DNA from 2 places in the Streptomyces achromogenes genome. Region 2 is predicted to be linked to the other one. Evidence: riboswitches for the same ligand, from Rfam matches in the RefSeq annotation. Region 2 holds a riboswitch; the other holds the start of a gene.
The links. Region 2 has a riboswitch for glycine ahead of gcvT (glycine cleavage system aminomethyltransferase GcvT). Riboswitches for the same ligand answer to the same signal wherever they lie in the genome.
Positions count from the first base shown of each region.

Region 1: another riboswitch for glycine. It lies ahead of gcvP (aminomethyl-transferring glycine dehydrogenase); the one in region 2 lies ahead of gcvT (glycine cleavage system aminomethyltransferase GcvT).

Region 1 covers NZ_JAUSYH010000001.1:1,647,099-1,654,387, forward strand. Annotated here, with positions in the region: gene gcvP (aminomethyl-transferring glycine dehydrogenase) at 1-2,759, opposite strand, end outside; glycine riboswitch at 2,942-3,037, opposite strand; gene QF032_RS07470 (PRC-barrel domain-containing protein) at 3,148-3,519, shown strand; gene QF032_RS07475 (DNA polymerase IV) at 3,556-4,983, opposite strand; gene QF032_RS07480 (MerR family transcriptional regulator) at 5,052-5,735, opposite strand; gene QF032_RS07485 (bifunctional nuclease family protein) at 5,984-6,457, opposite strand; gene ftsR (transcriptional regulator FtsR) at 6,541-7,278, opposite strand.
Region 2 covers NZ_JAUSYH010000001.1:6,022,156-6,029,444, reverse strand. Annotated here, with positions in the region: gene QF032_RS27185 (ABC transporter permease) at 1-538, opposite strand, end outside; gene QF032_RS27180 (enhanced serine sensitivity protein SseB C-terminal domain-containing protein) at 1,066-1,821, opposite strand; gene QF032_RS27175 (enhanced serine sensitivity protein SseB) at 1,994-2,788, opposite strand; gene QF032_RS27170 (AAA family ATPase) at 2,883-3,602, opposite strand; glycine riboswitch at 3,744-3,843, shown strand; glycine riboswitch at 3,844-3,965, shown strand; gene gcvT (glycine cleavage system aminomethyltransferase GcvT) at 4,044-5,162, shown strand; gene gcvH (glycine cleavage system protein GcvH) at 5,274-5,651, shown strand; gene glyA (serine hydroxymethyltransferase) at 5,666-6,928, shown strand; gene QF032_RS27150 (L-serine ammonia-lyase) at 6,985-7,289, shown strand, end outside.

The DNA of each region.
Region 1 (7,289 bases), 4.4 Mb from region 2:
TCCTCACGCGCGTACGCGTGCGCCCACTCGCCGCCGAGCGCGGCCGCGGTGTGCGGGGCGCCGGCGAGCGGGTTGTCGTCGGCCGGCCACACGCCCGCGCCGACCTTCTCGATCTCCGCGCGAATCGCGATCATCGCGTCGCAGAACCGGTCGAGCTCGATCAGGTCCTCGGACTCGGTCGGCTCGATCATCAGCGTCCCCGCCACCGGGAACGACATCGTCGGCGCGTGGAAGCCGTAGTCGATGAGCCGCTTGGCCACGTCGTCCACCGTCACACCGGTCGCCCTGGTCAACGGCCGCAGGTCGATGATGCACTCGTGCGCCACCAACCCGCCCGGCCCGTTGTAGAGCACCGGGTAGTGCGGCTCCAGGCGCTTGGCGACGTAGTTGGCGCTCAGCACCGCCACCTGCGTGGCCCGCTTGAGGCCCTCACCGCCCATCAGCCGCACGTACGCCCAGGAGATCGGCAGGATGCCCGCGGAGCCCCACGGCGCCGCCGAGATCGGCCCCACGCCGGTCTCCGGCCCTGCGGCGGGCTGCAGCGGGTGGTTGGGCAGATACGGCGCCAGGTGCGACCGGACGGCCACCGGCCCGACGCCCGGGCCGCCACCGCCGTGCGGGATGCAGAACGTCTTGTGCAGGTTCAGGTGCGAGACGTCGCCGCCGAAGTGCCCCGGCTTGGCGAGCCCGACGAGCGCGTTGAGGTTGGCGCCGTCGACGTACACCTGCCCGCCGGCCTCGTGCACCTGCGCGCAGATGTCGGCGACGTGCTCCTCGAACACGCCGTGCGTGGACGGGTAGGTGATCATCAGCACCGACAGCTCGTCCCGGTACTGCTCGATCTTCGCCCGCAGGTCCTCGACGTCGATCTCGCCGTCCTCGGCGGTCTTCACGACGACGACCTTCATGCCGGCCATCACGGCGCTCGCCGCGTTCGTGCCGTGCGCGGAGGACGGGATGAGGCACACGGTGCGCTGCGCGTCGCCGTTGCCCCGGTGGTACCCGCGGACGGCGAGCAGCCCGGCCAGCTCCCCCTGCGACCCGGCGTTCGGCTGCAGGGACACCTTGTCGTACCCGGTGACCTCCGCGAGCCGCTCCTCGAGCTCCCGGATGAGCGTCAGGTAGCCCTGGGCCTGCTCGGCGGGGGCGAAGGGGTGCAGCTGCCCGAACTCGGGCCAGGTGACCGGCTCCATCTCGGTGGTGGCGTTGAGCTTCATGGTGCACGAGCCCAGCGGGATCATGCCCCGGTCGAGCGCGTAGTCCCGGTCGGCCAGCCTGCGCAGGTAGCGCAGCATCGCGGTCTCGGACCGGTGCCGCTGGAAGACGGGGTGGGTGAGGATGTCGTCGGTCCGCAGCAGTCCGGCGGGCAGGGCGTCCTCGACGGCCGCGTCGAGCGACTCGATGTCGCCGTCCACGCCGAAGGCCGCCCAGACCGCGGCGACCTGGGCACGCGCGGTGGTCTCGTCACAGGAGAGCGCCACCCGGTCGGCATCGACGAGGTGCAGGTTGACCCCGCGGTCCCGCGCGGCGGCGACGGCCTCGGCGGCCTTCCCGGGCACCCGCACGGTCAGCGTGTCGAAGTACGCCCCGTGCACCACCTCGACGCCCCCGGCCTCGAGCCCCGCGGCGATGATCGCGGCGTACCGGTGCGTGCGCCGGGCGATCGCGCGCAGCCCGTCGGGGCCGTGGTAGACCGCGTACATCCCGGCCATCACCGCCAGCAGCACCTGCGCCGTGCAGATGTTGCTCGTCGCCTTCTCGCGCCTGATGTGCTGCTCACGCGTCTGCAGTGCGAGCCGGTAGGCCTTGTTCCCGTCCGCGTCCACGGACACGCCCACGAGACGGCCGGGCAGGCTCCGCGCGAACTTCTCGTGCACCGCCATGTAGCCGGCGTGCGGCCCCCCGAAGCCCATCGGCACACCGAACCGCTGGGTGGTGCCGACCGCGATGTCCGCACCCAGCTCACCGGGCGACTTCAGCAGCGTCAGCGCGAGCAGGTCCGCGGCGACGGTGACGAGCGCGCCGAGCCCGTGCGCCTGGTCGATGAGCGCCTTCAGGTCCCGCACGGCGCCGGACGCACCGGGGTACTGGACGAGCACGCCGTTGATCTCGCGCTCCGCGATCTCCGCCGGAATGCCGCCGCTCAGATCGGCGACGACGACCTCGACGCCGGTCGGCTCGGCACGCGTCTCGATCACGGCGATGGTCTGCGGCAGCGCGTCCGCGTCGATGAGGAAGAGGCCCTTCTTGTTCTTCCCCATACGCCGTGACAGCGCCATCGCCTCGGCGGCCGCCGTGCCCTCGTCGAGCAGCGACGCGCCCGAGGTCGGCAGACCCGTCAGGTCGGCGACCATCGTCTGGAAGTTCAGCAGCGCCTCCAGCCGGCCCTGGGAGATCTCCGGCTGGTACGGCGTGTAGGCGGTGTACCAGGCCGGGTTCTCCATGACGTTGCGCAGGATGACGGGCGGCGTGAAGGTGCCGTAGTAGCCGAGGCCGATCATCGGGGCGAGCACCTGGTTGCGGTCGGCCAGCGAGCGCAGCTCGGCCAGCACCTCGGCCTCGGTGCGGGCGCCCGGCAGGTCCAGCGCGTCGGCGTTCTTGATCACGTCAGGGACCGCGGCGGCGGTGAGCTCGTCGAGCGAGCCGTAGCCGACGTGCGCGAGCATCTTGGCCATCGCCTCGTGGTCGGGCCCGATGTGGCGCTGCTCGAAGGGGATTCCCTGCTCGAGCTCGGAGAGCGGAATGCGGTGGGCGGTCATTACGGAGGCCTCCTGGTCTGACACGACCTTCGAGGGTCACCACGGCGGGTACCCGGACGGCCTCCCCCTCTGTCATCTCAACCTGAGAGCTTCACCGGCCGCCAGCGGACGACCGGCTTTCACCGTCGGTGAGAGCGGACACCGTCGACGCCGTCGGCACCCGCCCTGCTTTCCAGAGTGACCTCGTCCGTGCGGTACGTGAGCCTGAGAGATTCCGGGGAGGATTTGCTCCTTCGGCGCCTCCGGTGGTCTCCGGAGGACTCTCCCGCACGGGGTCAGCAGCCTTTGTCAGACTACCAGCGAGGTCAACGGGCCTCTCGAGTGGCCGCTCGCCCCGATGTGCTCTTTTGTAGTCCTTACGGACGAGCTGCGACCAAGAGGAGGGCCCGTGCAGACCGACATCGATCCGCGCAACCTGATCGGCCGCAAGGCGTTCGACCGCAACGGGGCGAAGATAGGCACCGTCGACGAGGTCTACCTCGACGACGCGACCGGTGTACCGGAGTGGGCCGCCATCCGCACGGGCCTGTTCTCCCGTGACGCCTTCGTCCCCCTGGAGCCCAGCGAGCTGGTCGAGGGGACCCTGCACATCCCGTTCGACCGCGCGCTGATCAAGGACGCCCCCGACTTCGGCGTGGGCCGCCATCTCTCCCCGGAGCAGGAACTCCAGCTCTACCACCACTACGGTCTGGACGTGGCGGCCCCTCCCCCGCTGCCCGACCACGATTTCGGCCGTCTGGCGGGCACGGACGAAAGCTGACTCCCGCAGCCGACAGCTCCTGAACCTCGGACAGCCTCACTCCGTGCCGCTGTCCGGCGCCACCGAGAGTTCCCGCGTGCCGCCCGCCGCCTCCGCCTCCTCGTCCTCTCCCGGTCTTCGCCGCACCAGCGGCAGCGGGTCCGCCGGAGCCAACCGCGGATCGTCGGTGCGGAACGTGCGCACCCGGCCCGGCTCCGACTCCGGCGTCTCGAACCGCACCGTGACCCGGCCCAGCCCACTGCCCTGCACCCACCCGTGTCCGAGCTCGGCATGCCGCACGTCGTGCCCCGGACGCCACTGATGCTCGGCGTGGACAGCGGCGTGGGCCGGCGCCGACTCCTCGGCGGCGGGCTCCTCCACGGGCCCGGCCGCGGACTCGTCCGCCCGCGCCTCCGCGGCCTGCGCGAACAGGTCCTCCTGCGTGAAGTCCGCCAGACCGCTGACGCCCACCCCGAGCAGCCGCACCCCGCCCGTGGTGTCGACGGAGTCCAGCAACCGGGCCGCCGCTTCCCTGATCACCGCCGGATCGTCCGTGGGCCCGCGCAGCGTCTCGGACCGGGTGAGCGTCGAGAAGTCGTAGCGGCGCACCTTCAGCACGATGGTCCGGCCCGACAGACCGGCCTCCCGGAGCCTGCGCACACACCGGTCCGCGAGCCGCTGGACCTCCAGCCCCACCCGGACCCGGTCGTGGATGTCCACGTCGTACGTGTCCTCGACCGAGACGGACTTGGTCTCCCGCTCGGCCACCACGGGCCGGTCGTCGCGTGCCAGCGCCATGGCGTGGAGGGCATGCCCGTGCGCCTTGCCCAGCAGCCGCACCAGCTCGTCCTCACCCGCCTCGGCGATCTCGTCGACCGTGGTGATCCCGGCCCGCCGCAGATGGTCCCCCGTGGCAGGGCCCACCCCCGGCAGCGTCCGCACCGGCATGGGCCCGAGCAGCTGCCGCTCGGTGCCCGGCTCGATGAGCACCAGGCCGTCGGGTTTCGCCTCCTCCGAGGCGATCTTCGCGAGCATCTTGCAGGAGGCCAGTCCCACCGAACCCGTGAGACCGGTGACGGCCCGTATGTCCGTGCGCAGTCTGACGCCGGCGAGCCGTGCGGAATCCCTGTCCCAGGCCGCCTCGCCCGCCTCCAGGTCCACGAAGGCCTCGTCCAGGCTCAGCGGCTCCACCAGCGGCGACAACGCCCTCAGCAGCGCCATGACCTGCTCGCTGATCGACCGGTAGAAGGCGAACCGGGGCACGAGGTAAGCGGCGTTCGGTGCCAGCCTGCGCGCCTGGGCCATCGGCATCGCCGAGTGGACCCCGAAGACCCGTGCCTCGTAGGAGGCCGTCGCGACCACACCGCGGGGCCCGAGGCCTCCCACGACCACGGCCTTCCCGCGCAGGCTCGGCTTGGATGCCTGCTCCGCCTGGGCGAAGAAGGCATCCATGTCGAGATGCAGGATCGTGGGCGCGTTTCTCACATGTCCGATGCTGCACCACACCACTGACAACGACGTCGTACGACCGCCCTCGCGCCCGGGAGGCCGCGTCAGACGGCCCGGTTGCGCCTGCGTGCCAGCTCGTCCGCCGGATTGGGCCCGACGAGCGTCTCGCCGGTGTCGACGCGCTCCCCGTGCAGCTGCGACAGCGCGCTCTCGACGTCCCGCCACACCACGCCCACGGCGATCCCGAAGACCCCCTGACCGCCCTGGAGCAGCGTGTGGACCTCGTCCGGCGAGGTGCACTCGTACACCGTCGCGCCGTCGCTCATCAGCGTCATCCGCTCCAGATCGCTGAACCCGCGCTCCCGCAGATGCTGCACGGCGCTGCGGATGTTCTGCAGCGACACCCCGGTGTCGAGGAACCTCTTGACGATCTTCAGGACGACGACGTCGCGGAAGCTGTAGAGACGCTGGCTGCCGGACCCGTGCGCGGGCCGCACGCTCGGCTCGACGAGCCCGGTGCGCGCCCAGTAGTCCAGCTGCCGGTAGGTGATGCCCGCCGCCGCACAGGCGGTCGGACCGCGATAGCCGATCTGCTCGGACGCCATGGACGTCGTCCCTCCGCTGCTCGGCACGGCCGCCGGTCGCTGCGGAGCGTGATCGGCCGCGCTGCTCTGCTGGGGATACCCCAAGCCCGAGCGCAGCCGAGAGCTTGGGGGAGGGTACGGACCGCTTCCCCCGACACCGAGTCCGGGGGCACCCCCAACCGCACCGTCGCCGCTGCTTCTCACGCCGACCTCCGTCCTAGACCTGCCTTCTCGACGGTAGGCAGTCGCCAGGGGTGCGTCAACGATCGCCACACTCGGCACGCCGAGTGATAATCACCCTAGGAGTGGTTTCCCGCACCTCACCGCGGGGAAAGGCTAGCCGAATGCGCTGAGAAGTAGCCGTAGGACGCTCTCAGTCGCCGCTGGCATTTGCCGAAGAGGGCGAGACGCCCCGCGCAGGTCGCCGCACGTGTGCGCCCCCGCTCGGGTCCCTACTGGTTGCTGGTGCCGAAGTCCTCAGGCGAGATCTGGTCGAGGAACTCGCGGAACTTCTCGACCTCGTCCTCCTGCTCGTCCGGGATGGCGATTCCCGCGTCGTCCAGCACCGTGTCGCTGCCGTAGATCGGCGTTCCGGTGCGCAGGGCCAGCGCTATGGCGTCGGACGGGCGCGCACTCACCTCGACGCCGCTGGCGAAGACCAGCTCCGCGTAGAAGACTCCCTCCCGCAGATCCGTGATGCGCACTTCGGTGAGCTCCTGGCCGACGGCTTCCAGCACGTCCTTGAACAGGTCGTGGGTCAGCGGTCGCGCCGGGGCCATGCCCTGCTGGGCGAAGGCGATGGCCGTCGCCTCCCCAGGTCCGATCCAGATGGGGAGGTAGCGGTCGCCTCCCACTTCGCGCAGCAGCACGATCGGTTGGTTGGAGGGCATCTCGACCCGGACACCTACGACATCGAGCTCGTTCACACAGCAACCCTAGGCCGTGCCCGGGACGTTTGGGTAGTCGGGCCGGGAACGGGCGACCGATCCGCCCCGGGCGAACCGCCCGCTCAGGGCAGGCGCACCCCGAGCGCGGTCTGCACCAACGCCGCGTGCAGCCGGACCGCGAGCCCGGCCAGTTCCTTCGTGCGGGCCTCCGCGTGCGCCCGGGTCTGCGGGTTGCGGTGCCGTCTGAGCGGTGCGACCACCTGGTCGACGAGACCGGCTTCACGGTCGGCCGCCGTCTTCATCACGCGCAGATGCCGCGGCTCGATCCCGTACCGCCCCAGCTCGGCGACGAGCGCCGCCACCGTGGCCGCCTCGGCGTCATAGACCCCGTCCTCGATCGGCACGACGAGCCCGTAGGACTCCCACTCCTCGAGCTCCCGCTCCCCGATGCCCGCGGCCGCCAGCAGCTCGGTCCTGCCGATCCGGGCGACCGTGGGCCCGTCCGACAGCTCCAGGGCGGGCTCTCCGTCCCGCTGCCGGCCCACGGTCGGCAGCGGTGCGGCCTCGCCGCGCTCCATGGCCTCCAGATGCTCACGGATGACCTTGAGGGGCAGATAGTGGTCCCTCTGCATCCTCAGGACGTGACCGAGGCGCTCCACGTCGCGCACGCTGAACTTGCGGTAGCCCGAAGGGGTCCGCTGGGGCTCGATGAGCCCTTCCGACTCCAGAAAACGGATCTTGGAGATCGTGACGTCCGGGAACTCGTCCCGCAGGGCGTTCAGCACGGTGCCGATGCTCATCAGCACACCGTCCGTGGCGGCGGTGCCGGCTCCGGCACCGCCCCTCGGTGTTTGCAGCATGGACCTTCCCT
Region 2 (7,289 bases):
GCGTGGCGGAGATGGCGATGGCGAAGAGCAGGAGGGGGAAGGCGAGGAACGTGTCCATCAGCCGGCTGATGATCGAGTCGACCCGCCCGCCGTAGTAGCCGGCGACCACGCCGAGGACCGCGCCGATGGTGTTCGACAGGATCGTCGCCCCGAAGGCCACGACCAGCGACACCCAGGAGCCCTCGAGGATGCGGGTGGCGATGTCCCGCCCGAACTTGGGGTCCACGCCGAGCGGGTGCTCCCAGCTCATGCCGCCGAAGTCCCCTTGGGGGATCGACGTGTTGGGGTCGATCAGGTCCTGGTTGAAGGCGTTGGGGTCCAGGCCGAACAGGGCCTGGATCGGACGCGAGAGGAGCGCGAGCACGATCAGCAGGATCACGATGACCCCGCCGGCCACGGCGACCTTGTCCTTCTTGAAGCGGGACCAGGCGATCTGCCCCAGGGAACGGCCCTCGATCTGCCCCTTCTCGACACCCGCGAGTACAGCCTCGGGCTGCACCTCGGTTGCCGACCCGGTGGTCTCGATCGGTGCGGTCACGGTGACCCGACCCCTCTCGCCGGCGGTGACCGGCCTTTGTCCGCCGCTGTCGGCGGCTTGGTTCACTTACTGCCTGCTACGCGGCCGGCGCCGATGAGTGCGGCCCAACTGTCCAGTTGACCCCGGATTGCTGCCGATGGGCACTCGCTCACAGGATCGACGACCTCGCGTCTGAGAGGCGAGTCTTCAACGCATGCGCGATCACACGCCAGATCTGACGGAGAAAGTATGCGTAACCGTGATGCCGACCTGCACATTCCGTTACCCGAACGCCACGGTCCGACTTCCGGAGAGCGGCACCACGCGCTTCACGTGTGCCCGGCGTCACATCACGGAAGAACCGGAACACATCAGGCCCCGGCGCGAGGCCGCGTGCGCGTCTGACGGGCGATCAGCGGCCGGGCCGGCCGATCAGCGGCCGGGCCGGCCGATCAGCGGTCGGGCCGGCCTCGTGACCGCGCCGGCCTCGTGACCGGGCCGCACCCGTGACCGAGCGTGCCGTGCGTGCCGTCGGGCGGGCGTGCGGGTCAGTAGGGACGCGGGCCCGGGAAGCCGTAGCCGCTGCCCGGTCCCTGGGCCGGAGCGGGGGCGTGCGCCTCGCGGTCGTAGAACGGGCGGGCGTTGGCGCGCATCCACATCACGACGGGGTCGTAGTCGTCGGTCATCGCGACCGTGGAGACCGGCAGCCCGTCCGGCACCGCGCCGATGGACTGCTGCATCATCGTCCGCACGGCGTCCACGGCCGGCGGGGAGGAGTCGTACACGTCCAGCCCGATGGCCAGGTAGGGCGCGCCGAGCGCCGGCTGCACCCAGGCCCGGCGCAATGTGCGGACCGCCTGGGCGCGGTGGGCGTTCTGCGCGAGCAGCGCGTAGAACTGCGAGATCTCGATGGCGGGTTCGGACAGCCGGAGCGGCCCGGCGGGCTGGCGCTCCAGGCCGGTGGCGATCCGGCGCAGGTCCAGCCACGGGATGCCGACGCCGCCGCCGGGGGCGTGCGGGTTCAGCCAGAGGCCGTAGTGGTCGGGAAAGAGGGTCCGGGCCACGTCCAGCCCGTCGACCACCTCGTACGACCGGTTCCAGCCGCTGGCGCTGAGCTCCTGGGCGGACGTCACACAGGGCGCGTAGCCGTGCCCTTCGACCTCCATGTTGCCGTACTGGGCGTCCGGGGAGCCGGCCTGCCCGTGCCACAGCAGCATCCAGAGCCGGCCCGAGGAGGAAGTCGCGAGCGCGCGCAGGAGCGCCTCGTAGGTGTCGTAGCGCCCGGGCGTGACCTGGCGCAGCATGTGCTCGACCGAGCCGGTCGCGGCAGTGCCAGCGCTCACTTTTTATCGCCCCTTCGAGAAGTTGCCCCGCGTCGGAGTCCAGCTTAGGCGCTCCGCCCGGTCGAGCAGAGGAGAGCGCGGGCCCCGTGCCTCGCCGGACGGCCCGCTTCCCGGCCCCACGGCCAGGACCTGTCTAGTGAAGCCTGGAGTAGAAGGGGCGGACCCGCTCCTTCATCCAGTCGCCCACCGGATCCTGGGCGACGTCGAGGAGGACCAGGTTGACCGGCCAGGGCACGGCCGCCGTCGTCAGGGCCCTGCCGAGGGCTTCCAGGGGCAGCGCGCGCAGGTCGCCCTCCCACTGGGAGAGCTCGACGCCCACGAACATCACCGGGTCCGCCGTCTCGATCGCGGCCAGGCAGCGGCGGGCGGTGCGGACCACGCCGACGGCCTCGAACTCCGCGCAGGCCGCGGCCAGGAAGTCCATCGGGTCGTCCTGCCAGTCCGGCTCGTAGAGGCGGACCCGGCCGCCGGTGGCCGGGCCGTCCAGCGGGGTGCGGCCGGCCCGGCACAGCTCGGCCACGGCGGGCGGCGGCAGCGGGACGCCGACCATGCCGTCGGGGTTGACGAGGATGCCCGCCTGCGGCGGCAGCCCCCGCGCGAACTCCACGGCCGGCGCGACGGTGAACGACATGTGCGAGCCGACGACCTGGCGGAACTGCTCCTCGGAGCTGAAGACCGGCACGTACACCTGGCCGTCGAGTTCCATCGTGGGCAGGTCGAGGGGGCCGCTGTGCGGGCCGCCGCCGCCGGGGAGCGGCACCCAGACGAAGCTGCGGCCGAGCACCTCCACGATCCGGCCGCCGGCTCCCGGCATGCCGAGGGAGGCGGAGAGCACCTCCTCCAGCTCGTTGCCGGGCCATCCGCCGTGCGAATGGGGGTGCGCCTGCGCCGGGAAGTCCGCGGGGAAGTCCGCCGGGGGGAAGTCCATCTGCCTACCGCCTGCTAAGAACCGCTCACTCTGCTGTGACTGAAAGGCTAGCGGGTGCCGACGGCCCCGCCGCTGCCCGTGAGGCCGACGGACCTCAGCCCGTGAAGCCGATCCGCCGCAGGACGTCGGCGGCGGGCCGGTCGAGCAGGACCGCGGAGCCGCACCCCTCGGGCAGCCGGCCCTTCTCCACCGACCGCAGGAGCCGGGCGGCGGCCCGGCGGTGCCGCAGGAACGCGTACCGCGAGACGCCTCGGCCGCGCTCGCGCTGGCCCCGCAGGGCCGCGTCCGCGCCGACGTCGAGAACGATCAGGTGCAGGGCGCCGCCGCGGCGGCGGGCCGCGCGGGCCAGCCAGTCGCGGACCCAGGCCTGGGTGCCGCAGTCGTGCACCACGACGCCCCCGCCGCCGCGCAGGGCCCGGCGCAGTCCGGCGTAGTGGGCGAGGCGGACCAGCGGCCGGTAGAGGGCGTAGGGCAGGAGGCGGGGCATCCGGGCGTCCCAGCGGTCGCGGGTGTCCTGGGAGTCGATGCGCACGCCGGGCACCGCGCGCTTCATCAGGGTGGACTTGCCGCTGCCGGGCAGACCGGTGACCACGACCAGGTCACGCGGGCCGAAGAGCAGGCCGTGCGGACTGCGGCCGGCCCGCTCGCGCAGATCGCGGACGACGGGCGCGGGCTGCCGGGAGCACGCCTCCCGGGTACGGGCGCCGGGCTGCGCGGGCAGCGCGATCCCGGAGCCGGCCGCGAAGGCCGTGGTCCTCGCCGAGGTCGTCCTCTTCACCGTGATCGTCCTCCCCTGGGGCCAGATAGTGCTCATCCCCGTCGAGCGTAAAGAGAAGGTAATGCGCGGCGCCTCGCGTTTTCGTGCGCATAGCGACACAAGCCGGTTACAGATCCGGCCTGCCACGACGGGGGCGGGCCGTGCGATGATGGCCGCGCCAACTGCATACCGGCCGTTTGAATCCGCGCGGGAGAGTCCTCAGCAGCAGTTCCGCTGGGGCGCCGAAGGAGCAAGTCCCTCCCTTGAATCTCTCAGGCCCCGTTACCGCGCGGGCGAGGCACATCTGAAAAGCGGGCCGCCGTCGCCGGCGGTCCCACCCACGGTGCAAGCCATGTCCCGCCCCCGCTCGCAGCGGTGGTCATGGCGAACCTCTCAGGTTCCGATGACAGATGGGGAGGAACGACCTCGCCGTCCCCCCACGCGCCCGGCTCACGTTCGCGCGGGAGGGGCCCCGTCGCCTTGGGAGACGAACGACCGATGAGCAGTACCGCACCCCGTCACACCGCGCTCGACGCCCTGCATCGCTCGCTCGGCGCGACGATGACCGACTTCGCCGGCTGGGACATGCCCCTGCGCTACGGCTCCGAACGCGACGAGCATCTCGCCGTCCGCACCCGGGCCGGGCTCTTCGACCTCTCGCACATGGGCGAGATCACGGTGACCGGCCCGGAGGCGGCCGAGTTCCTGAACTTCGCCCTGGTGGGCGACCTCGCCGCGGTGGGCGTGGGCCGCGCCCGCTACACCATGATCTGCGCCGAGGACGGCGGCATCCTCGACGACCTCATCGTGTACCGGCTGGCCGAGGCCGAGTACATGATCGTCTCCAACGCCTCCAACGCTCAGAACGTCCTGAACGAGTTGGGCAACCTGGCCGAGGAGTTCGACGTCGAGGTCCGCGACGACCGTGACGCCTACGCCCTGATCGCCGTCCAGGGGCCTGAGTCCCCCGGCATCCTCACGGCCCTCACCGACGCCGACCTGGAAGGCCTGAAGTACTACGCGGGCCTGCCGGGCACCGTCGCCGGCGTCCCCGCGCTCATCGCGCGCACCGGCTACACCGGCGAGGACGGCTTCGAGCTGTTCGTGAAGCCGGAGCACGCCGTCGAGCTGTGGCAGGCGCTGACCAAGGCCGGCGAGGGCGTCGGGCTGGTCCCCTGCGGTCTGTCCTGCCGGGACACGCTGCGCCTGGAGGCGGGCATGCCGCTGTACGGGCACGAGCTGAGCCTCTCCCTCACCCCCTTCGACGCGGGCCTCGGGCGCGTGGTGAAGTTCGAGAAGGAGGGCGACTTCGTCGGGCGTGCGGCGCTCGCCGAGGCGGCGGCGCTGGCCGAGCGGCAGCCGCCGCGCGTCCTGGTCGGCCTGGTCGCCGAGGGCCGCCGCGTACCGCGCGCCGGGTACGCCGTCGTTTCGGGCGGCGAGGTGATCGGCGAGGTCACCTCCGGGGCGCCGTCCCCGACGCTGGGCAAGCCGATCGCGATGGCGTACGTCGACGCCGCGCACGCCGCGCCGGGCACCCCGGGCGTGGGCGTGGACATCCGGGGCAGTCACGAGCCGTACGAGGTCGTGGCGCTGCCCTTCTACAAGCGCCAGAAGTAGACACTGGGCCCCCGGGCCGCAGGTGACACCGCGCACCTTCGCGCTGCTCACCCGTGCCCGGGACCGTCCCCCCTTCATCAGCACTCCCCCGCGTACAGGAGAATTCAGGCCATGAGCAACCCCCAGCAGCTGCGTTACAGCAAGGAGCACGAGTGGCTGTCGGTCGCCGAGGACGGCGTCTCGACGGTCGGCATCACGGAGCACGCGGCCAACGCGCTCGGTGACGTGGTCTTCGTCCAGCTCCCGGAGGCCGGCGCCACGGTGGCCGCGGGCGAGTCCTGCGGCGAGCTGGAGTCGACCAAGTCGGTCAGCGAGCTGTACGCCCCGGTCTCCGGTGAGATCACCGAGGTCAACCAGGACGTCGTCGACGACCCGGCGCTGGTGAACTCCGCCCCCTTCGAGGGCGGGTGGCTGTTCAAGGTACGCGTCACGGGCGAGCCGGACGATCTGCTCTCCGCCGACGAGTACACCGCCTACACCGCCGGCTGAGGAGTCGTAGTCGCATGTCCGTCCTGAACACGTCCCTGCACGAGCTCGACCCGGAGATCGCGGCCGCGGTCGACGCCGAACTGCACCGCCAGCAGTCCACGCTCGAGATGATCGCCTCGGAGAACTTCGCGCCGCTCGCGGTCATGGAGGCCCAGGGCTCGGTCCTGACCAACAAGTACGCCGAGGGCTACCCCGGCCGCCGCTACTACGGCGGCTGCGAGCACGTCGACGTCACCGAGCAGATCGCCATCGACCGCCTCAAGGACCTCTTCGGCGCCGAGTACGCCAACGTCCAGCCGCATTCCGGCGCCTCGGCGAACCAGGCCGCGCTGTTCGCCCTCGCCCAGCCCGGCGACACCATCCTCGGTCTCGATCTTGCCCACGGCGGCCACCTCACCCACGGCATGCGGCTCAACTTCTCCGGCAAGCAGTTCGACGTGGTCGCCTACCACGTCGACGACGCCGGCCTGGTCGACATGGCGGAGGTCGAGCGCCTGGCCAAGGAGCACCGCCCGAAGGTCATCATCGCGGGCTGGTCCGCCTACCCCCGGCAGCTCGACTTCGCCGAGTTCCGCCGCATCGCCGACGCGGTCGAGGCGTTCCTGTGGGTCGACATGGCCCACTTCGCGGGCCTGGTCGCGGCCGGTCTCCACCCGAACCCGGTGGAGTACGCCGACGTCGTCACCTCCACCACCCACAAGACCCTCGGCGGCCCCCGCGGCGGCATCATCCTCGCGAAGAAGGAGTTCGCCAAGAAGCTGAACTCCTCCGTCTTCCCCGGCTTCCAGGGCGGCCCCCTGGAGCACGTCATCGCCGCCAAGGCCGTCTCCTTCAAGGTGGCCGCGAGCGAGGACTTCAAGGAGCGCCAGGCCCGCACGGTCGAGGGCGCGAAGATCCTCGCCGAACGCCTCACCGCGCCGGACGCCCGCGAGGCCGGCGTGAACGTCCTGTCCGGCGGCACCGACGTCCACCTCATCCTGGTCGACCTGCGCGCCTCGGCACTGGACGGACAGCAGGCCGAGGACCGCCTCCACGAGGTCGGCATCACCGTCAACCGCAACGCCGTCCCCGACGACCCGCGCCCGCCGATGGTCACCTCGGGTCTGCGCATCGGCACCCCCGCCCTGGCCACCCGCGGCTTCACCGCCGAGGACTTCGCCGAGGTCGCCGACGTCATCGCGCAGACCCTCAAGCCGTCGTACGACGCCGCCTCCCTCAAGGCCCGGGTCACCGCCCTCGCCCACAAGCACCCCCTGTACCCCGGCCTGAACAAGTAGTTCCCTGGTGGGGGCGCCCGACGACGTGCGCCCCCGCCCTTTCTCGAGGAGTTCCCGTGGCCATCTCGGTCTTCGACCTGTTCTCGATCGGCATCGGCCCGTCCAGCTCCCACACGGTCGGCCCGATGCGGGCGGCCCGCATGTTCGCACGGCGGCTGCGCAACGAGTCCCTGCTGGACTCCGCCGCCTCGGTCCGCTGTGAGCTGTACGGCTCGCTCGGCGCGACCGGGCACGGCCACGGCACGCCCAAGGCGGTCCTGCTGGGCCTGGAGGGCTCCTCGCCGCGCACGGTGGACGTGGAGAACGCCGACGAGCGGGTGGAGCAGATCAGGAACTCCGGGCGGCTGCGGCTGCTGGGCTC